Regions from separate parts of the Aestuariirhabdus sp. LZHN29 genome, predicted to be linked through region 1. Evidence: predicted binding sites of a transcription regulator. Region 1 holds the regulator's gene; each other region holds the start of a gene.
The links. Region 1 encodes LexA, which represses DNA repair genes until DNA is damaged. Its sites were predicted from a motif close to TACTGTNTANNTANACAGTA; they were not measured.

Region 1 (7,019 bases):
TAAATCCTTTATTGGTACCAACCGCCCCCTTAGCTCTGGCAGGCGGGTGCTTACGGGGGTATCCCTGGTCTCAAGATACTCCAGCACCTCCCGTGCAGCCTTGGGGTTATTGCACACCAACACCATATCGCACCCTGCTGCCAGGGCGTGTTCTGCCCGCTCGCGATATCCACCGGCTATACTCGCGCCCTCCATGGAGAGGTCATCACTAAAAATTACGCCGTCAAAACCGAGCTCTCTCCTGAGGATCGTCTGCAACCAGTACGGAGAAAAACCTGCGGGCAGAGCATCAATTTTCTCATAGACGACATGAGCAGGCATTACCGCATCGAGCCCCTTTCTGGCCAGCGCGGCGAATGGCTTTAGATCCTGCTGGCGAATAGACTCCAGATCCCGCTCATCCGTTGGAATATCTACATGGGAATCTGCCGTGACCCATCCATGTCCCGGAAAATGCTTACCTGTAGATTTCATCCCGGCAGCATGCATCCCTTTAATGAGCGCCCCTGAAAGCTCAACAACACGCTCGGGGTTGGCCGAAAAAGCACGATCACCGATCACGCCACTGCGTTTAAAATCGAGATCGAGAACCGGAGCAAAGCTGAAGTCGATACCGCAGGCCAGCAATTCGCTGGCCAGCAACCATCCGGTGTCCTCGATAAGTTTGAGCGTTTCTACTGGACTCTTCAGGAAACGCGCCTCGAAACTCGCCATCGCAGGAATGGCAGAGAACCCCTCGCGAAAGCGCTGCACCCGCCCCCCCTCATGATCGACCGCAATCAGAAGCGATGGATTGGTATCGCGAATATCACGGGTAAGGGCGGTCAACTGATCCCGGTCGCGATAATTTCGCGAGAAGAGTATGACCCCGCCGCATACCGGATGTTTAAGCAGTACTCGCTCCGCCTGGGTAACGGTTTCACCCGCAAGATCGAGCATGAGTGGTCCGGGATTTTGCTCCAACGCCAGTCTCCTTAAAGTTATCTAGTCAGGCTGAAATGATGACTTCTTCGCCCGCGTGGACGCGCTCAAAGAGCACCAGTAGATCCTTGTTGCGCAGACGAATGCAGCCATGGGAGGCGGGTACCCCCATGGGTTCGGTGTCGGGTGTACCGTGAATATAAATATACCGCGCCATGGAATCTACCGCGCCGAGACGGTTGAAGCCCCTCTCATCACCGCACAACCAAAGTATTCGTGTGAGGATCCAGTCTCGGCCGGGGAACTGACGGGCAAGCGCCGGAGTGTAGACCTCACCCGTAGGCCGCCGTCCCACCAACACAGCACCTTCAGGCAGCCCGGTACCTATTTTTGCTCTAATACGATGCACACCTAACGGAGTCTGCTCACTGCCGCTGAGCTGGCCAACACCCTTGCTAGCGCTTGAAATAGGCACCGTCAGTGTCGGCAGCCCGCCCCGTGAATGGCGCAGCTGCTGCTGATTAATGAGGATATGTATTGTCAATGATAGCCCCCGAACTGGAACTCGTCAGGGTACTTAAAAACCTTCCCAAGTGGAACCGGCTCACGACCTTAATGACGCAGACCGGCCGCCAGAAAGGGAACCATTCTGTAAAGAATAGCGGCGACTGTAGACCGGTCATCGTAGTCTCGCACAGCGATAGCTTGCATGGCGTCAAATCCTGACATCGTAAATGCCAAGCTGCCCAGCATAAAATTAAATCTCCAATAGAGCTCCGCCGGCTCCAGGTTCGGACAGGACGCGGTCAGCAGCTTCATGTAACGAACAAAAACACGGGAATAGGTATCACGCATATAACGGCGCAAATGCCCTTGAGACTGGGAAAAAGCCAACCCCAATAGGCGCATAAATACGGAAAGATCATTGTCCGAACGAGACTCGACCCTCAGGGCGGTATCCATCAACAACTTAAGGCAAGCGTCGACATCGTGTGAGGTGTCGCCCTCCTCCTCAAGCCGAGTCAGCTCGGCATCAAGGAGTTCGCAAAATGGATCGAGGAAGCGGGAGAACACAGCCTGTATAAGCGCTTTTTTTGAACCAAAGTGATAATTCACCGCGGCCAGGTTAACACCCGCCTGCCCTGTAATTGTGCGAAGTGAAGTCTCCGCGAATCCTTTTTCTGCGAACAGCTGCTCTGCTGCATCCAATATTCGAACTACGGTTTTGGATTGAGCCATCGTTATTATTCTTGAGCCATGGTTAATGAATGTACGTTCGTTTCAAACATACGTTTGCCGGTATGAAATGTCAACGTTTTCGGGGGGTTAACGGGTAACCTGGAGTGTGCAGCAGTTACCGTTGTTTGCCAGCAGACAAAAACTGTATATAATGCCAGTAACTGTATAAAATCACAGATGCGAAGGTAGGTACATGCAAAAACTAACTGCACGACAGGCTGAAATACTGGCGTTTATAAAATCCTACCTTGAGGAGAGCGGGTTCCCGCCAACCCGGGCAGAGATTGCGCGCGAACTTGGGTTTCGATCGCCCAACGCAGCGGAAGAACACCTGAAAGCGCTTGCCCGCAAGCAGGCAATCGAGATAATTCCCGGTGCCTCCAGAGGGATCCGCATACCAGGGCCTGTGGAGGAGGAGGGGCTTCCAGTTATAGGGCAGGTTGCCGCCGGTAGCCCCATCCTTGCGATTGAGCATATCGAGGAGCACTGCCCCTTAAAGTCGAATTTTTTTAACCCTGCCGCTGACTACCTGTTACGCGTTAAAGGCGAAAGTATGCGCGACATAGGGATCATGGATGGTGATTTGCTGGCGGTCCACAAAACCCAGAGCGTGCGTAACGGGCAGATAGTTGTTGCTCGAATCGATGACGAAGTGACGGTAAAACGATTTCATAAAAACCGTAATCGAGTCACCCTGTTTCCAGAGAACGACGAATTTCAACCGATTGAGGTTGACCTGACACAGGACTACTTTGAAATTGAGGGGCTAAGTGTAGGGGTTATCCGCCGCTAAGCGGACCTTGGGTTGCCTCGCTCAGTGGCAGTCGAGGCAGTGAGAAAAGATGTTCACCTGCTTACCGGGAGAGCGGTGCACACAGCGGACTCAATGAACCGTCTGGGATGCCTCAAGGGAGGGCGAACCTTCGGCCATGCTGCCTACAACGGCAATACCTGCGTTGATCATGGCTTTAGCGACCTCTACATGGCCCTCTTGCAGGAACAGCTTGGCCTCTTCCGAAAAATCGATCGTCACCAAAGGCTCCTCCTCATCTGAGCGCTGCAGTACGATTTCACCAGTAGGTAGCTCAACTATTTCAAGATAGGATGCGGGCATGGTTACAACTCTCGCGTTAGGGGGCGTGTATGCTACCACCTTTCACCCGCAACCACTACAGCGAGTCCGCTACCATTGTGCGGAAGCTTCCCGCAGTCGGAGCGTCAACTCATGGAGTTGGCGGTACCAGCTGTCACATTGCACAGGATCGATCCCTCCCCCGAAGGCAATTGCGTCAACGGCAATGTCAGCATCGTATCGAACCCGCGCATTGAGCATGGCGTGCAGCCAGTAGCTGGAACTCTTTTCCATTCGCTGCAACTCCGCCAGTTCCGGGCTTACCGTACCCTGTATAGCAAGGGCTTCACACACAGAGCTGAGCGTTGCCGCGCCCCCGGTGTAACCACAGGCTGCTGCCAACTCCATGTACAGGGATCTGTAGGCGGCGCCCAGCAAAAGCAGCACCGCCTCTGCATAGGCGTCATAGAGGGGCTCCCCTTTCGCAGTCTCCAGCGAGGCCCACTGATCCAATAGAAGCCAAGCCTGATGTAGGGAGCGCCCTGTAACCAGTTTCGAGTCCCTCACGCTTTTTTCTTGCGCGGTGTACCCTCTTCGACCCAGGCCCCATCCTTATGTAATGCCTTCCATCCAGAGGCCTTGCCGTCCACCTCACTCATCACATACTGCTCCTTGGTTTTTCGGCTGTATCGTATGATTGCGGCATTGCCGTCGGGGTCTTGTCGCGGAGCATCAAGCAGGAAGCCATATTTAGGGTCAAGTGCAGCCTGATGGGGAATTAGCTCTACCACTAGCGGAGCTCTGGTCTCCCGGTTCTTGGGAAACTGACTGGCGGCCAAAAACAGGCCCGCAGCACCATCGCGTAGAATGTAGGTATCCTCTACCTTTTCGCAGACCAGCTCCGGCATTGGAATTGGATCCATCTTGGGCGGTGCAGCTTCCCCACTCCTTAGTAGCTTGCGGGTGTTCTTGCACTCGGAGTTCGAGCATCCAAAGTATTTTCCAAAGCGCCCGGTTTTTAGCTGCATCTGTGCGCTGCACTTGTCACATTCGATAACAGGCCCTTCATAGCCCTTTATCTTGAATTGTCCCTTTTCTACCTCATAACCCGAGCAGTCCGGATTATTACCACAGACGTGAATTTTCCGGCCCTCGTCAATCAGGTAGCTTTCCATCGCTGTACCGCAGATTCCACAGCGGTGTTTTGCCCGTAGCGCCTTGGTTTCAGCCTCATCATCATCGAGGGCAATCGCCTCTTCACCAGGAATCAGGTTAACCGTATTCTTGCACCGCTCTTTAGGAGGAAGTGCATAACCCGAGCAGCCCATAAATACCCCAGTGCTAGCCGTGCGTATCTGCATGGGGCGACCGCAATCACTGCAGGGGATATCCGTAGGGGTAGGCAGGTTAGCACGCATACCATGCTCATCTTTCTCAGCATCCACAAGGCGTTCGCTGAACCCTTGATAAAAGGCATTCAGCAGCGCCTTCCAATCAAATCTACCGGTCGCAACCTCATCCAACTCCTCCTCCATACGCGCAGTGAAGCCGTAGTCAAGAAGATCACTGAAGGATTCTGTGAGCCGGTCCGTAACGATATCGCCCATTTTCTCAGCATAAAAACGCTTCTGCTTGATGGAAGCGTACCCCCTATCCTGAATGGTGGAAATAATCGCAGCATAGGTGGACGGACGGCCAATGCCTCGCTTTTCCAACTCCCGTACCAGTGCCGCCTCGCTAAAGCGAGCAGGAGGTTTGGTGTAATGTTGCAGCGGGTTGAGCTTAACCAGTGAAACGGCCTCGCCCTGGGTAAGTTTGGGAAGAATCACATCCTCCCCCTTCTTGCCACCCGGTGGCAGGATACGAGTGTACCCATCGAAAAGCAGTACCCGGCCTTTGGTACGAAGCTCAAACCCCGCGGCTTCAACCACAACACTGGTGCTGAGGTAGCGCGCTGGGTTAGCCTGACAAGCAACGAACTGGCGCCAAATCAAGTCGTAGAGCCTGACCGCATCAGATTCCATGCCGGCCAACATGCCAGAATGGGTCGTCACGGACGACGGACGGATAGCCTCGTGGGCTTCCTGTGCACCCTCTTTGCTGCTGTATCGAATGGCTGCCTCGGGGAGGTATTCGGCGCCGTATTCACTACCAATAAAATCGCGACAAGCAGCAACTGCCTCCTCACTCAAATTGGTCGAATCGGTGCGCATATAGGTGATATGCCCCGCCTCATACAACCGCTGCGCCTGCATCATCGTCTTCTTTACGCTAAAACCAAGGCGTGTGCTGGCAGCCTGTTGCAAGGTAGAGGTTATAAACGGCGCATTGGGCTTGGTAGATGTTGGCTTCTCGTCGACCCGCGCCACACGGTAGTTTGCACCCTCTAACTGGGCCAGGGCCTGATCGGTTTGCTCCTTACTGGTGGGCCGGAACGCCGAACCGTTTTGCTTACTGACTTCAAGGTTGAGTTTATCCCCCCCCTTGCTATTGCAGTCAGCATTAATTTCCCAGAACTCTTCGGGAATAAACGCTCGAATCTCGCGCTCGCGCTCTACCACCAGTTTTACCGCAACCGACTGTACACGGCCCGCCGACAGGCCCCGTGCGATTTTGGCCCATAGCAGTGGCGATACCATGTACCCGACGACTCGATCCAGAAATCGTCTGGCTTGCTGGGCATTCACCCGGTTGATATCCAGACTGGAGGGCGCTTCAAACGCCTCCTGAATCGCCTTTTTAGTAATTTCGTTAAAAACTACCCGGCGATACTTACTCTCATCTCCACCAATCGCTTCACGCAGGTGCCAGGCAATGGCCTCTCCTTCACGGTCCAAATCGGTCGCGAGATAGATTTGATCGGCATCTTTAGCAAGGCGGCGTAGTTCATCCACCACTTTTTCCTTGCCGGGCAAAATTTGGTAGTTGGCTTTCCAACCATTCTCGGGGTCGACCCCCATTCGCGAAATAAGCTGCTCCCGCGATTTTTTCTGTTTGTGGAGCACCTTTTCTTCAGGGTTCATCTTTCGGGTGATGGCCGCAGCCTTGGCGCGCGCTTTGGCATCGACCGGCTTGCGGGCTCCACCACTGGTGGGAAGGTCGCGAATGTGCCCCACACTCGACTTAACAACAAAATTCCGACCAAGGTATTTATTAATGGTCTTGGCTTTTGCGGGAGACTCGACGATGACTAATGATTTACCCATAGAATCCTGACTTTATGGCGAAAGTGAAATGCCATCCTACCTGATGGCACTATAGAACTATGCTTTTAGCAAAGTTGCGACATATATAAGGGCTGAGTTTGCAGGGGTCAAGAGGAAAGCACCGCTATATACCCATGTTTTTCTTATGGCTATACCCAGAGCCGGCTATTCCTTTTCCCTAACCCAGGAGAATCTTGGGCAGAACTTACCCTCAACTTTCACCTGGGATAGAAACATCTCCAGAGGGCGGACCCAAAGGCCTCTATCCCCGTAGAGCGGTTTGTAGACCACTAACTCCTCCTCATTTTCAGAGTGTCGAGCAACCCCAATGGCCAGATACTCCTTACCCTTGTAGTGACGATATACGCCGATTTTCAATTGAGTCATCTTTCCACCAAAACAAAAAAGCCGGAGACAAGCTCCGGCTTTTTCTGGGTATCGTTATCAGACCCGTTCGAAAACGGTTGTGATTCCCTGTCCCAGACCGATACACATAGTAGATACACCAACAGTACCACTATTTTGCTTCATTACGTTCAGCAGCGTACCTGAAATACGGGCGCCGGAGCAACCGAAGGGAT
Region 2 (7,019 bases), on a different contig from region 1:
GCCATGGCGGAGAATTCAAATATGCAGTTCGCCATGGTTGGCAGCTCGGCTGTGGTCCGCAGTGACCTGAAGCTGCTGCGTCGCATCGTACAAAACTTTTTGACCAATGCCTTTCGTTACGCAAGGAAAGGGCGGGTGGTGCTGGGCTGCCGGCGGGCAGGAAAGCGTCTGCGGATAGAGATCTGGGACAATGGCCCGGGTATTCCACAAAGCCGCTTAACCGAGATATTTCAGGAGTTTCGTCGCCTCGATAGTCACGCGACTCAGGAGGTGAAGGGTGTCGGTCTGGGGCTTGCGATCGCCGATCGAATCAGCAAGATTCTGGATCATCCCCTGGCCGTGCGCTCGAAAGAGGGCCGCGGGTCCATGTTTTCGGTCGAGGTGCCGCTCGGAGACCCGGCCCAGGTTGCCGTTAATCTCCCCTCCCGCACGGCGGCGGGCAATGCCCTGCAGGGACGACGTGTGCTCTGCATCGACAACGAAGAAACCATACTGGAAGGGATGAAGGCGCTGTTGGAGCGCTGGCAGTGCGAGGTGTTCGTTAGCCGTGATCTGGCCGGCGGGTTGGCGTTGCTGGAGAGCGGTATTGAGTTTGATATCCTGCTGGCGGATTACCATCTCGATGATGGAAAGACCGGGCTGGAGGCGATTCTTGCTTTGCGCCACGCGATGGAGGTGCCACTGCCGGCGGTACTGATTACTGCAGATGGTCGCCAGGCGTTACAGGATGAGGCGCGGGAAGAGGGGGTTGCCTATCTGGCAAAACCGGTCAAGCCGGCTGCGCTGCGGGCACTGATGAGTAGTATTCAGCGCCGTTAGCCACGGCGCTATGTCGGACTATTCGGTGTCTGCGTCGTTTTCGTTGCCGAGTTGAGGGGGCTCGATCTCCAGCTGCTGTACGGCGATTACAGCCTGAGTGCGGTTACGCACCCCCAGTTTTTTGAAGATGGCGGTGGCGTGGGCTTTGATGGTCGCCTCGGACACGTTGAGGTCGTAGGCGATCTGCTTGTTGAGCATACCCTCGGTGAGCATACCCAGTACCTTGAACTGCTGCGGGGTCAGGGAGGCGATGCGCTCGGCCAGGTCCTGTTTGGTTTCGCGGCGTGCGGCAGTAGATCCGATGGATCCCTCCGGTTGCCATACATCACCCTCCAGAACCGTCTGAATCGCTTCGCCAATGCTTTGCTGGGAGGAGGACTTGGGAATGAAACCGGAGGCACCGTACTCAATCGCCTGATTGATGACGTATCCATCCTCCGTCGCCGATACCATCACCACCGGTATTTGCGGGTACTGTCCGCGAAGGTAGATGAGGCCGGAGTAACCGTGGGCACCGGGCATATGCAGGTCGAGTAACACCAGGTCGGTGTCGGCGTTGGCTTCCAGTACCTGCTGCAGCGACTCGATGGACTCAGCCTCTAGCAGGGTTACCGCCTCCACCGCCTGATTGACGGCTTGCTGCAGTGCCGTCCTAAACAACGGGTGGTCGTCGGCAACGATAATCTTATAGCTACTAATCATGACTAAGTCCCTGTTATAACAGGGAGATAGTGCCAGCCGCCTCGTGGCGAGTCAAATGACTTAGTTAATGGAGGGCCTTAGGGTACGGACTAAAGGGCTATTTCAAGCTCCGCTGGAGCGAGGGCCTCGGTGTAGCGATTGCGTCCCGCGGCTTTGGCCGCGTACATCGCGCTATCAGCCGCTTTCATTAGCGCCTCGCTGCTGGTTCCGTGGCGTGGATAGATGGCAACACCGATACTGGCGCCCACCTCTATAGGCCGGCCCGAAATCGTTGCGATACCCGCGATTGTCTTGATCAGTTGTTGGGCCAGCCGGCTCGCCTGATCCTCCTCGACCAGACCGGTATAGATGGCAACAAATTCGTCGCCAGCAAAACGTCCCAAGGTGTCGGCTTCCCGGGAACAGGCCTGCATGCGTTGGGCAACCTCCTGCAGCAGCAGGTCCCCGGCGTCGTGTCCCAGTTGATCGTTAATCGCCTTGAAACCATCAAGATCGATAAACATCAGGGTGAAACGCAATCCGTATCGGTGCGAGCGGTGGATCTCCTGCTCCAGCCGGTCGCGGATCAATAGACGGTTGGGCAGCTGGGTGAGCGGGTCGTGATAGGCAAGGCGAGAGAGCGTCGCCTCTTTCTCCTTGTGGGGTGAAATGTCATGCACGGTGACGATACGGTGCTCGCTGCCGTTGATATCGACGGCGTGGGTTACCTGGGAGGCATCGAAGGTCGAACCATCAAGGCGCACCCCCTGAGTGGCTTCGTGATCGATGAACAGGCGGGCGATTTTTTGGCCCACCAGGGTAGCCTTGTCGCATCGGTAGAGGGTTGTAGCCGTGCGGTTGCAGTTGATGATAGAGCCGTTGGCCGAGGTGACAAACACGCTTGAGTCAATGTTGTCGGTGACCCGGGTGAGCATTGCCAGGTTGAGCTGGTTGTGGTTCAGGTGAGCGAGCACCAGGCGCAATATCACCAGCGCGTTGGCCATTGCCAACAATAGGATCAGGCTTTGAAAATCGCGCATACGCTGGCTCTTGTTAAGAGCCGATTGTTCGAGGGAAAGCGTCAGGCGATTCATCTCTGCAAGCAGGGCATCATCCTGTGCAAGGGCGGTCTTTCGGGTATTGATAACCAGTAGTGGGTCGATGGCGGAAGTGGTGTCCGCAATGTCTGCAGCGGCCAGTAGCTGCCTTATTCGTTGGTTGAGGGGGGTCCAGAGCAGGAGCGCCTGCTCTATGGACTGTCGATCAAGGGGGGCATCCAGGCGTTGTAAGTTAACGGGTCGCCCATCCACCCCCAGGGTTCTGCCGCCGACGGCGAAGGCGCGCAGGGTTTGATCGAACAGTACGCTCGCCTCCCTGATCTCGCCCAGAGCATGGGTCGAGGTATCGCCGCCCTGTTCCAGCATCAGGGAAGCCTTTGACAGCTTTTGTGACAGCATGCGTTGGCGCCCTGCAATATTGATGGCAACCGCATCGCGCTCGATCTGGCGGGATAACCCGATATCGACCATCAGGGCGGTGAGGTCAAGGGCAAGGAATACGCCGATCAGGATCAACAGAGAGCCTAAGGGTTTGGGTCGAAAATGCATCTATCGCAGCCCCTTCGGGTGGGGCGAGGTTGAACCGCTGGGGGTGGGCATGGCAGGCTCCTTCTGCACGATCGGGGTTCAGGCTCCGCTGAACGAATGTGATGGTGGGTCGACGGCATTTTGTTGGTACTAATGTACTGGAAAGGCGGCACCGAAAACAATCGATGGCTGCCGGTCAGTTGCATCACCAGATGGGTAGGGCCAACGGATATCGTCTTACGGCTTATTGCTAAGCTGTTGATTTATACAGTGCCAAACCGGAAAATAACGAGAGCGGTGTCCCATTCTGATCTCCAGGTAGTGTTTGGCCGATGTCCCACCCCCCTCAACGAAAGATAATTCATGTCGATTGCGACTGCTTTTACGCCGCGATTGAGATGCGTGATGATCCTGACCTGCGGGGGATTCCTATAGCTGTCGGGGGAAGCCCCGATCGCCGCGGCGTTGTGGCCACCTGTAATTACGAAGCGCGTCGCTATGGCATCCATTCGGCAATGGCGGCAGCAACCGCCCGCAAACTCTGCCCGTCATTGCGCTTTATTCGCCCGCGCATGGAGGCCTATCGCGATGCCTCGCGGGAGATTCAGGCGATCTTTGCCGATTATACCGATCTTATAGAGCCGCTCTCTCTCGATGAAGCGTACCTCGATGTGAGTGAGTGCTCGCAATTAAAAGGCAGTGCCACCCTGATCGCAGAGCAGATTCGCCAGCGGGTGCGGGAGCAGGTCGGCATTACGGTCTCGGCGGGAGTGGCTCCCAATAAGTTTCTGGCCAAGGTCGCCAGTGATTGGAACAAGCCCGATGGTCTGTTTGTGGTGCTGCCTGAGCAGGTGGATGAGTTCGTGCAGCAGTTACCGGTTAAGCGCTTGCACGGTGTTGGGCAGGTAACCGCGAAAAAGCTCAAACGGCTGGGCATTGAAACCTGCGGTGAGCTGAGGGTCTTTAGTCAACTCAACCTGGTGGGCTATTTTGGCAGCTTTGGCGAACGGCTCTATCAGCTCGCAAGAGGGGTGGATGAACGGCACGTACAGAGCAGTCGCCGGCGCAAGTCCCTCAGTGTGGAGCACACATTTGACGAAGACCTGCCCTCCCTCGAGAGCGTGCTGGGGAAGTTGCCCGAGTTGCTGGCCGAGCTCGAACGGCGCCTGGAGGGGAAGCTTGGCGAGGGTTACGCCCTGAGCAAGCGTTTCGTGAAGGTGAAGTTTTCCGATTTCACCCAGACCACCCTCGAGACCCTCATCAGTGGTGGTCGCGAGCAGTGGTTGCAGGAACACCACTACGCGCCGCTGATGAGCCAGGCCTGGCAGCGCGGCGCGCGCCCAGTGCGGTTGCTGGGGGTTGGGGTGCGCCTGCGCGACCTGCAGCAGGAGCATGCCCTCGAACAGATGAGCCTGTTTTAGGCGCCCGTGGGCGGCTCCTTCAGGTTGAGGATAATGGGGTACTCAATGCAGGGCATCGTTCGGTTTTGCCTGCGACCCAAGGCTGAGAAATGCACCAATCGCGTTGCCCAATGAGTCCGAGCGCTCGGGGTTGCGAAACTGCGCCATTATACGCGGGGCCATATCGGGCAGCAGCAACAGGTCGAGCAGTACGCGATTAAAACATTTGTTACCGGCTGGGGTGATGGCCAACTGTTCGAGAAACCGTTGTAGCCGCAAGGGGTCTTCCAGGTCTTCCCAGCAGCGGCTGGCGATGGCCGCAAGAATTTCGGCGCTATTGGCGAGCGGACTTTCCAATAACTGGTCGATCAGGCGCTGGCGGATAGCGGGGGCCTTGCTGTGGGAGATTCCCCTGAGCAGGGCGGCCAGGAGACCCTCGGCGGCGTTTTCGTCAATTAAGGCAATCGCCCTTTGCGCGATCACCTCGGTGAGTGAATGATCGATCGCTTCGTTTTCCAGGCAGCAGCAGAGCATCTCCAGTGGTACCGGTGGTAACGCCGGTACCGCCCGGCGCAGGTGGCGGGCATTGTCGTCGTGTTCCAGGCGGGCACAGAGGTCGGCGATCCCTTGCAGCCCCAGCGATTGCCATTGGTCGTGGTCTGTTTTGGCAAAATAGTCATGGGCTGGTGTATAGAATGCCGAGGGTTGCCGTCCCAATAGTCGCGAGGCGCGAGCGTGGAAGCAGGCCATGCGCTCCTGCTCGGGTTTGAAGGCGTAGGGGGTCTCCTTGAGGGCATCCACCGTCGGGTCGACGCTGCCGAGTTCGAGTTTTTCCCCCACGCTCTTGATAATGCGCAGCAGAAAATCGTCGCGACTGGCACTCATTAGCTTGCCTTCGCGATCGAGGGGAAATTTAAGAAACCAGATCACCGGTACCGCCCCCTGACGCTGATCGCTCAACAGGAAACCCAGCCAGGCCTGTTGCAGGAATGGGTAGGGATAGGGGGTAGTGCCCCGCTCGAAATCCAGTAACTGCTGGCGTGGTAGCTTGCGGATGCGCCGTCCCATATCAAATACCTGCAGGCGGATATCGCTCTGCTCGAGAAATTCGGTAAGGGTGCCGATGGTGCTCATGCTGGGGCCCGGATCGTTGGAGTGGGGCGCACATTGTAGGCAGTTGCCCCCATGGGCTCAAGAAGGTTCCTCCTCCTGCAGGCTGCGGCTCTGCAGGAGGAGGAAAAGAGGGTCGCTACCCGGGTTGGTTAGCCGTTAATCAGAAAATGGGTATAGATACTTGCGGCGTAACCGAGGGCAATCACCGGTGTCCACTTGAGGTGGCCGAAGAAGGTGTAGTGCCCCCGCGCTTGTCCCATCAGCGCCACCCCGGCCGCGGAGCCTATCGACAGCAGGCTACCGCCTACACCGGCGGTCATGGTAACCAGCAGCCACTGTGTATCAGACATCGCGGGGTTCATGGTCAGCACGGCGAACATCACCGGGATGTTATCGACGATGGCGGACATGATGCCAACGAGAATATTGGCGGTGGTGGCCCCCAGCTCGCCGTAGATAAACTCCGAGGCCATGCCCAGATAGCCGATAAAGCCGAGGCCGCCGACCGCCAGAATGACACCGTAAAAGAAGAACAGGGTGTCCCACTCGGCCTGGGCGATCTTGGCGAAGATGTCGAAACGAGGGCCGCGGTTGCCGCCGGGAACATCGGTTCGGTCGACCCCTCCATCACCGGCTTTCTGGAGATAGAAGCCGAACAGCTTGAGATAGGCTAGTCCCGTCATCATGCCGAACACCGGCGGGATATGGAGGACACTGTGGAAGCTGACGGCGGTGACGATAGTCAGCAGGAACAGCCCCACAATCACCAGCCCGCCGTGCTTGATAGCGGCAGGTTCACTGCTCTCGGTGCTGGGTTTACCCTTGGGCAGGGCGAACTGCATGATCGCAGCGGGTAGCAGGAAGTTGACCACGGAGGGGACAAACAGGACGAAGAATTCGGTGAAGTCCAGTATTCCTTTTTGCCATACCATCAGCGTGGTGATGTCGCCAAAGGGGCTGAAGGCACCGCCGGCATTGGCGCCGACGACGATGTTGATGCAGGCGATGCCGATAAATCCGGGCTGGTCCTTGCCCACCGCCATCACCACCGCGCACATGATGAGTGCCGTGGTGAGATTGTCGGCGATCGGCGAGATAAAGAAGGCGAGAATGCCGGTGAGCCAGAACAGTGCCCGGTAGCTGAGCCCCCGGGCAACCAGCCAGTCACGCAGGGCGTCGAACACCCGGCGTTCGAGCATGGCGTTGATGTAGGTCATCGCCACCAGCAGGAAGAAGAACAGCTCCGCGTATTCGAGAAAATTGTGGCGGATGGCCCCTTCCACTTCGTGGGGAGACCCCATGCTATTGTAGGTGATGGCGATGATCGCCCATATAAGGCCAGCTGCCAGCAGTACCGGCTTGGATTTACGCAGGTGTATCTTCTCCTCAAAAATCACCAGAATATAAGCCAGTGCGAAGA
Region 3 (7,019 bases), on a different contig from region 1:
GCTTTCTGCCGGCACTGGAAGACTTTCCTACGGAAAATGAGGAGGCGGACGCCCGGCGCATAAACGAATTGATTGAAACAGAAATACGGAAGCAGCCGGAGCAGTATATGTGGCTGCACCGGCGTTTCAAGACGCGTCCCGAGGGTGAATCTTCGTTTTACTGAGGGGGTAAGGGTGTCAGGGTCAAGCGGATTGCACCGTCGTCACTGGTCAGCACGAGCGTATCTCCACGATGCTGGAAAGAGGTGGCGCTTGAGACGGCCTGCAGCAGCTGTTGTTCTTGCTGCATTAATGGTTCCGGGCAGGCCATCATGGTTGACCCTAGCGGACCGATCTTGATCTTCTGCTTGTCAACGCTGTAGCCACCAAAGAATCCATTACAGCCGCCATGGCCGTTAATGCGCCCGTTGTCGGTGCTTTTCGCGCTGAGTTGAAGCTTTGCCCGTACTGGCAGGGAGATTACCGATCCGTCGATAACCAGTTGCTCAAGCACCCAGTTGCCTTTCAAAGGATAGGCTGTGGGTTGGTCGGGCGCGGTAGCGCAACCGGCCAGGCCAATAAGAGCGGTCATTAGCAGTGCCGTGGATCGAATCATGGTTAAAGCCTTTTGTTATAGTGGCTGTTAGGAAGCCTACGAACAACTCCCTGGCGCCTCTGGTTTTCAGGCAACACCGGGGGCCTATTCACAGGCTCCTTAGGATATCAGCGCAGGCAAGGGTTCCAACGTGGTCAGCGAGCAGGTTAGCCGGCAAAAATCACGCGCACGGAATCGAGCTGCAGGGGCGACTGCTTTAGCTTTGTTTCGCCATCCCGGGCCAGCGCGGTGAGGTGACTCAGCTCGCTATCCCGAATATTGGGGTTCACCGCCTTCAATGCCAGCATGCGCTGCAGTTCATCGGAGACCTCTTGTCGGAACTGTTGGCAGGCGCTGGCAATCACCGTGTTAGCCTGGGTATGCACTGCTTTATCTGCGGCTTTGAGGGCGTCAAGCAGGGGTTGCCGCTGGGCATTGATTAACTGCCGTGCAGTGGCCCGTTTCAGCGGTTGAAGCTGCCCGTCCAGGGTGTCGAACGCAACCTTGTTTGCAAGGTCATTGCCCTTGGGGTCGATCAGGGCCCGAATCGCGGTGGGGGGGAGGTAACGCTTAAGCTGGTTACGCTCGCCTCCAGGGCTGCTGATGACATAGATAGCCTCCACCAACATGGTTCCGGGCTTAATACCGCGGTTATTGATGAGTCCGACGGCGGTGTTACCCAACTCGCTGCCGAGGATCATCTCCATGCCTTCGAGCACCATGGGGTGTTCCCAGCTAATAAACTGCATATCTTCGCGGGCAAGGGCCTGTTCGCGGTTCCAGGTCATGGTGGCCCCATCGCGTGGCAGGCCAGGGAAGTCATGCAGCAGGGACTGGTCCGAGGGGCGCACAATCATGGCGTGTTTTGAGTGCTCTTCGCTCTCCAGCCCGTAGCAGTCCAGCATCAGATTGAGGTAGCGTTTGAGCGCATCAACCTCGGCGGCGGACTCGATGCTTTCGATCAGTGGCTGGGTCGGCTCAAGCCCTCGGGAATTTATTTCGAGCAGTCGATCGCGCCCTTGCTGCATCTCCTGTTGCAAAATTTCCCGTTGCTGCTGACTCTCATTGAGCAACTCGACGATACGGCTATCTTGCCCGAATGCACCCTCCACCAGCAGTGGAATCAGTTGCTCGGCAAAACGGCTGAACAGGGCGCTACCGGTGGGACAGGTATCGACAAAGGCGTTCAGTCCTTCGTGATACCAGCGGTACAGGGTGTGCTGTGCGGAGTCTGTAAATAGTGGTACATGCAGTCGAATGGTCTCGGTCTGGCCGATTCGATCGAGACGACCGATGCGTTGTTCCAGCAGATCCGGGTTATCGGGCAGGTCAAACAGTACCAGATGGTGGGCGAACTGAAAGTTGCGACCCTCACTGCCGATTTCCGAGCAGATCAGCACCTGGGCGCCAAAATCCTCTTCGGCGAAATAGGCTGCGGCGCGGTCGCGCTCCATAATGCTCATGCCTTCGTGGAATACCGCAGAGGGAATGCCCGAGCGAACACGCAACGCTTCGTCGAGTTCCAGTGCTGTTTCCGCCTGGGAGCAGATAACCAGCACTTTCTGTTTGAGGTGTTTTAGCAGCACCATCAGCCACTCTACGCGCGGGTCGAAACGCCACCATGGATCGCTCTCCTCGCTGGAAACATGCAGCTGATAAGCGCGTTCGGGGTAAAGCTGATTGTTAATCGATGAAGCGCCTTGCAGGGCAAGGGTATAGAGTTCCGGTAGCTCCAGTGGGTAATCCTGTACAACCCGGCCAGGAAAGCCTTGAATGGCGGCGCGAGTATTACGAAACAGTACCCGGCTGGTGCCGTGGCGGTCCAACAGTTGGCGTATCAGCTGTGCCCGCGCCAACTCCCGCTCCGCGCTGGAGGTCGCTGCATCGGCGTCTGCCAAGCGTTGCTGGTTATCGGGGTCATTCAGTAGTTTCCCTAGTGTCTGCAGGGTTGCACAGGGGAGTGGTTGCTCACTTAGCAGGTGCAGGACGGCATCGGCTACCGGGCGGTACCGGGCCTCTTCGTCTAGGAACTGTTCGAGCCCAGGGTAGCGGTCAGGATCGAGTAAGCGCAAGCGGGCAAAGTGACTCGCTTTGCCGAGCTGCTCAGGCGTCGCGGTAAGCAGCAAGACCGATGGCGTCTGCTGGGCGAGCCGCTCCACCAGAAGGTACTCTTGGCTTGGGTTCTGGGCTTGCCATTGCAAGTGATGGGCTTCATCGACCACCAGCAGATCCCAGCCCGCATCGATCAGTTGGCTTTGCAGGGGGCCGGGCTCTGACGCCAGTTGTGTCGAGCAGATCACCAGCTGCTCGCTTTCGAAAGGGTTCTCCTCACTCATCTCTTCGCAGCGAGCTCGGTCAAACAGGCTGAAGTGAAGGTTGAAACGGCGCAGCATCTCTACCAGCCACTGGTGCTGTAAGGTTTCCGGTACCAGTACCAGTACGCGGCGGGCTTCACCGGTCAAAAGTTGATGGTAAAGAATCATCCCCGCTTCGATGGTTTTCCCCAGACCAACCTCATCGGCTAGAAGTACCCGGGGAGCATGTCGTGTTGATACTTCGCGGGCAATATGTAGCTGGTGAGGGATAAGATTGGTGCGCGCCCCGCATAGTCCCAGTAGCGGCGAGCGCAGGGTGCGGTTGTAATGGGTGAGTGTACGATAGCGCAGTGCAAACTGATTGAGCTGGTCGACCTGCCCGGCGAGCAGGCGTTCGCGAGGCTTGTTGAACTGAATGAAGTTATCAAGGCAGGACTCAGGCAAGCTTTGTTTCTGGCCCTCATCGTCAACGCCGATGTAGGTAATCAAGCCCTCTTTGGAGGTGACCTCGGTGACCTGCAGAATCCAGCCTTCATGGCTCTTGACGCTGTCACCGGCTGCAAATTCGACTCGATGCAGCGGGTGATTGTGTCGAGCGTAGGCGCGGGTTTCACCACTGCCTGGATAGAGTACGGTGATCAGTCGATGATCCAGGGTGAGAATAGTGCCCAGCCCAAGGTCATTTTCAGCCTCGCTGATCCACCGCTGCCCAGGAACAAAATCGATCATACAGCCACCACCCTCGGTCAAAAAAAGGCGCTATGGTAATGGAAAGATAGGGAATAACAAGGAGTATTGTAGCAAGGGAGTGACCCGCAGGCTTTTAAAGTGATCCCGAGGAGTAATAAAGCGCAAGGGTGCAGCGCCACCCCCGGGGGATGGGGGGTTAGGGGCAGCGCTGCAAAAACAGGAAAGAGGTGGGATTATTCGCTGGCAGGGGCGCTGCCGATATCAAGAATCAGCTCGGGTTTGCCCTTCAAGGCCTGGGAGAAAACCTCTTTATTTCCAGCAATAAGCAGACCGATCTCCTCCGCCAGGGACTCATCCAGTTGACTGAACTGCGCCTCTAGCAGCGAAGTGATGTTCGCAGCCAGTTCCAGCATTTTGTCGTGCTCTTCAGCGCTTTTTTTGTCGGCGAACATACTTCCGTCCCTATCGCATTGCCACATTGGGATAACAGCCATCGTATACCTCGTTTGGTCATCACAGCTTTAGTGATTAGTTTTTGATACTGTATATATCAACAGTATATTTGTCCAGCCCAATTTGTTCTTGCTAGGCTACACAGTGTTGGACGAGTCTGTGTTTACGAGGCTTCCGAGAGTCGGCGGGGTAAAATGATGGTTAAGGAGCAGGAGTCGGTGATCAGTCCCGAAGAGTTGCCGTGCAATGCCCGTGCAACAACCATTCCCCTGGTGGATGGGACCCTGCAGTGGTACCCGACCTTTTTATCCGCGGAGGTAGCCGATACCCTGTTGCGGACGTTTGAGAGCAAGGTCACCTGGCGGCAGGACTTCTTGCAGATGGGGGCTCGACACATCACTATCCCACGCCTGCAAGCCTGGTATGGTGATCAGGGGTATCGCTATTCGGGGTTGTGGCTGGAACCGGCACCCTTTTTAGGCGAGCACCATGTTCTGTTGAAGATTTTGCGCGAATCCTTGGGGCTGCGCATCAACTCAGTGTTGATGAATCTCTATAGAGATGGCAATGACAGTGTCGGGTGGCACGCAGACGATGAATCAGTACTGGGGGAAAATCCCTGCATCGCATCGCTGAGCCTGGGGGGGACACGTCGGTTCCACCTGCGCCACCGCCAGGATTCCCGGCAGAGGCTGTCGCTGGAACTAAGTCATGGCTCGTTGCTGGTGATGTCGGGCCCCATTCAGCACTGCTGGCGTCACCAGATCCCCAAGACCCGGCGCCCCGTAGCGCCGAGGATCAACCTGACTTTCCGCTATCTTCACCCCGATAGAGTTTGAGATAGGTCAACTTATTCGTTATGTCTGATGGTTCAGTGTATGGAAATTGATCGGTGTCAATTCTGCATGGCTTGGCCGGTGGTAGCCTCGTTAGCAATTCAAGGTTATTACAGGGAGTGACAACCATGTTTTTAGATGAAGTAGTGTTGGCTGGGTTACTAACCGTTGGTTTGATGATCTCATTTTTTGCCGGGCTCTATTACTTCCTTCGTAAAGACATGGATAAGCATCCATAGCATTGTCGCTTGCCTGCACCGAATAAGGCGGAATCAGAAGTCCTGTGGGTTGTCAGGTTCTCACAGGGTCTCTGGTTCCGCCTTACCTTTTTTGAAGCGCTTTCCGGGGTCTCTTCCTGGATTTGCTCTTATTCGACATCCTCTCCCCCGATACGCCCCGTGCGACCTTGTATAGGGCTGCATAGTATAGGGCTGCAAAGCTGTGGTTTGTCACGGGTCTACCAAGTTCCACGGTTGTTGCTGCCCTATTCAGCGGATCAATAGTCGTTGTGATTCGGCCCTCGGTTGGGAAATGATATCGGCCAAGTCAGTTATCTAACGGGGACACTATGAGTAAACGAGTAATGATTACCGGCGCCGGCAGTGGCTTGGGTCGAGAGTTGGCCTATTGCTATGCGCGTCAGGGGTGCAGGGTGGCACTGGCCGATCTCAATGATGAGGGGTGCCAGCAAACGGCCCTTCAGGTTACTGAACTCGGTGGCGTCGCAGAGGTTTTTCACTGCGATGTGCGCCGACCAGAACAGTTGCAGCAGATATCGGACACCCTGGAGGCCAAGTGGGGTGGGGTGGATTTATTGATCAACAACGCAGGCGTAGCCGGAGGTGGTGCCTTCGCTGACCTGAGTGACGATGAGTGGGACTGGATGCTGGGCATCAACCTTAAAGGCGTGATCAATGGGTGCCGGATTTTTCTCCCAGGTCTGCAAAAAAACCGGGGGCAGATCTGTAATATCGCATCGATGGCCGGGTTGCTCGGCGCGCCGGGTATGAGCCATTACAATGTGGCCAAGGCTGGGGTAGTTGCGCTGTCAGAAAGCCTGCAGGCAGAACTTGCCCCTCAAGGGTTAGCCGTTAGCGTGGTGTGCCCCTCATTTTTCCAAACCAATTTGCTGGACTCCTATCGCGGTAGCTCTGAAACACTCAAAACCAACGTGGCGAAGTTGTTGGCCGGATCGCCCATTAGCGCTGAAGAGGTCGCGCAACGCATTGTTGAAGGGGTGGATGCCGGTCAATTTATGATTCTTCCCCACGATGAAGGGGCTCTAGCCTGGGAGTTCAAACGCAAGGATCCGGAAGGGCACCGGCTGATGATGGAACAGCTGGCCATTAAAATGGCAGAGAAGGGGATGTAATCCCTTTTTTCGAGGGGGTGATGCCTGGGCTCGATTTCGTTTACTATCCCATTACCTGATCGATACTGACACGGTTAAACCCCCTTATGGATATGCTCGAACAAGTTCGCCAACAGCTACACGCCACCTTTGCACCTTCGTATCTCGAAGTGCTTAACGAAAGCCATATGCACCGGGTTGAACCGGGCTCCCAAAGTCATTTTAAGGCGGTTGTGGTCAGCGATGCCTTTGAGGGTGTACGCACCCTCAAGCGCCATCAGCAGATTTACGCAGCGCTCGCACAGGAGATGCCACTGATTCATGCGCTGGCGCTTCACACCTATACGCCGGGTGAGTGGGCTTTGCGCGAAGAGGCCCCTAAAACGCCTAACTGCCTCGGTGGAGAGTAGGTATGCACCTGTACTACTTTTTTGACCCGATGTGTTCCTGGTGCTGGGGGTTTGCGCCTCAGTTTTCCCGCCTGCACAAGGATTATAGCGAGCAGATACCCATATCCATGGTTGTGGGCGGGTTGCGCAGTGAAAGCCAGCCCATGACGGATGAGCAACGCGCGACCATCCGGGGCTATTGGCAGCGGGTACAGGAAGCGAGTGGTCAGCCCTTTGATTTTGAAAATGGACTGCCCGCAGGCTTTGTTTACGATACCGAACCGGCGTGCCGGGCTGCAGTTGTTGTCCGTGAACTCGATGCATCGCGGGAGCTTTTGTTTGTCGAGTCGATGCAGCGGGCTTTTTACCAAAAAGCTCAGGATATTACCGATAGTGCCGTTGTTGAACGCC

Region 2: a site for LexA is predicted at 3,340-3,359, ahead of dinB (DNA polymerase IV). Genes of this name have one in related genera too.
Region 3: a site for LexA is predicted at 4,119-4,138, ahead of ACP3PW_RS10130 (YebG family protein). Genes of this name have one in related genera too.

What each region holds. Positions count from the first base shown of each region.
Region 1 is NZ_JBNIEU010000005.1:182,760-189,778, forward strand. It holds gene nagZ (beta-N-acetylhexosaminidase) at 1-963, opposite strand, end outside; gene ACP3PW_RS16605 (L,D-transpeptidase family protein) at 989-1,465, opposite strand; gene ACP3PW_RS16610 (TetR family transcriptional regulator) at 1,534-2,160, opposite strand; gene lexA (transcriptional repressor LexA) at 2,354-2,953, shown strand; gene ACP3PW_RS16620 (hypothetical protein) at 3,044-3,274, opposite strand; gene ACP3PW_RS16625 (DUF6586 family protein) at 3,344-3,799, opposite strand; gene topA (type I DNA topoisomerase) at 3,796-6,438, opposite strand; gene ACP3PW_RS16635 (DUF1653 domain-containing protein) at 6,604-6,825, opposite strand; gene fadA (acetyl-CoA C-acyltransferase FadA) at 6,883-7,019, opposite strand, start outside.
Region 2 is NZ_JBNIEU010000002.1:528,533-535,551, forward strand. It holds gene ACP3PW_RS09105 (PAS domain-containing hybrid sensor histidine kinase/response regulator) at 1-819, shown strand, start outside; gene ACP3PW_RS09110 (response regulator) at 838-1,521, opposite strand; gene ACP3PW_RS09115 (diguanylate cyclase domain-containing protein) at 1,611-3,107, opposite strand; gene dinB (DNA polymerase IV) at 3,419-4,507, shown strand; gene ACP3PW_RS09125 (DUF3549 family protein) at 4,550-5,620, opposite strand; gene nhaD (sodium:proton antiporter NhaD) at 5,749-7,019, opposite strand, start outside.
Region 3 is NZ_JBNIEU010000002.1:719,877-726,895, forward strand. It holds gene lpxL (LpxL/LpxP family Kdo(2)-lipid IV(A) lauroyl/palmitoleoyl acyltransferase) at 1-164, shown strand, start outside; gene ACP3PW_RS10120 (META domain-containing protein) at 158-595, opposite strand; gene rapA (RNA polymerase-associated protein RapA) at 742-3,618, opposite strand; gene ACP3PW_RS10130 (YebG family protein) at 3,813-4,073, opposite strand; gene ACP3PW_RS10135 (alpha-ketoglutarate-dependent dioxygenase AlkB family protein) at 4,227-4,871, shown strand; gene ccoM (cytochrome c oxidase subunit CcoM) at 4,997-5,107, shown strand; gene ACP3PW_RS10145 (SDR family oxidoreductase) at 5,437-6,240, shown strand; gene ACP3PW_RS10150 (BolA family protein) at 6,327-6,629, shown strand; gene ACP3PW_RS10155 (DsbA family protein) at 6,632-7,019, shown strand, end outside.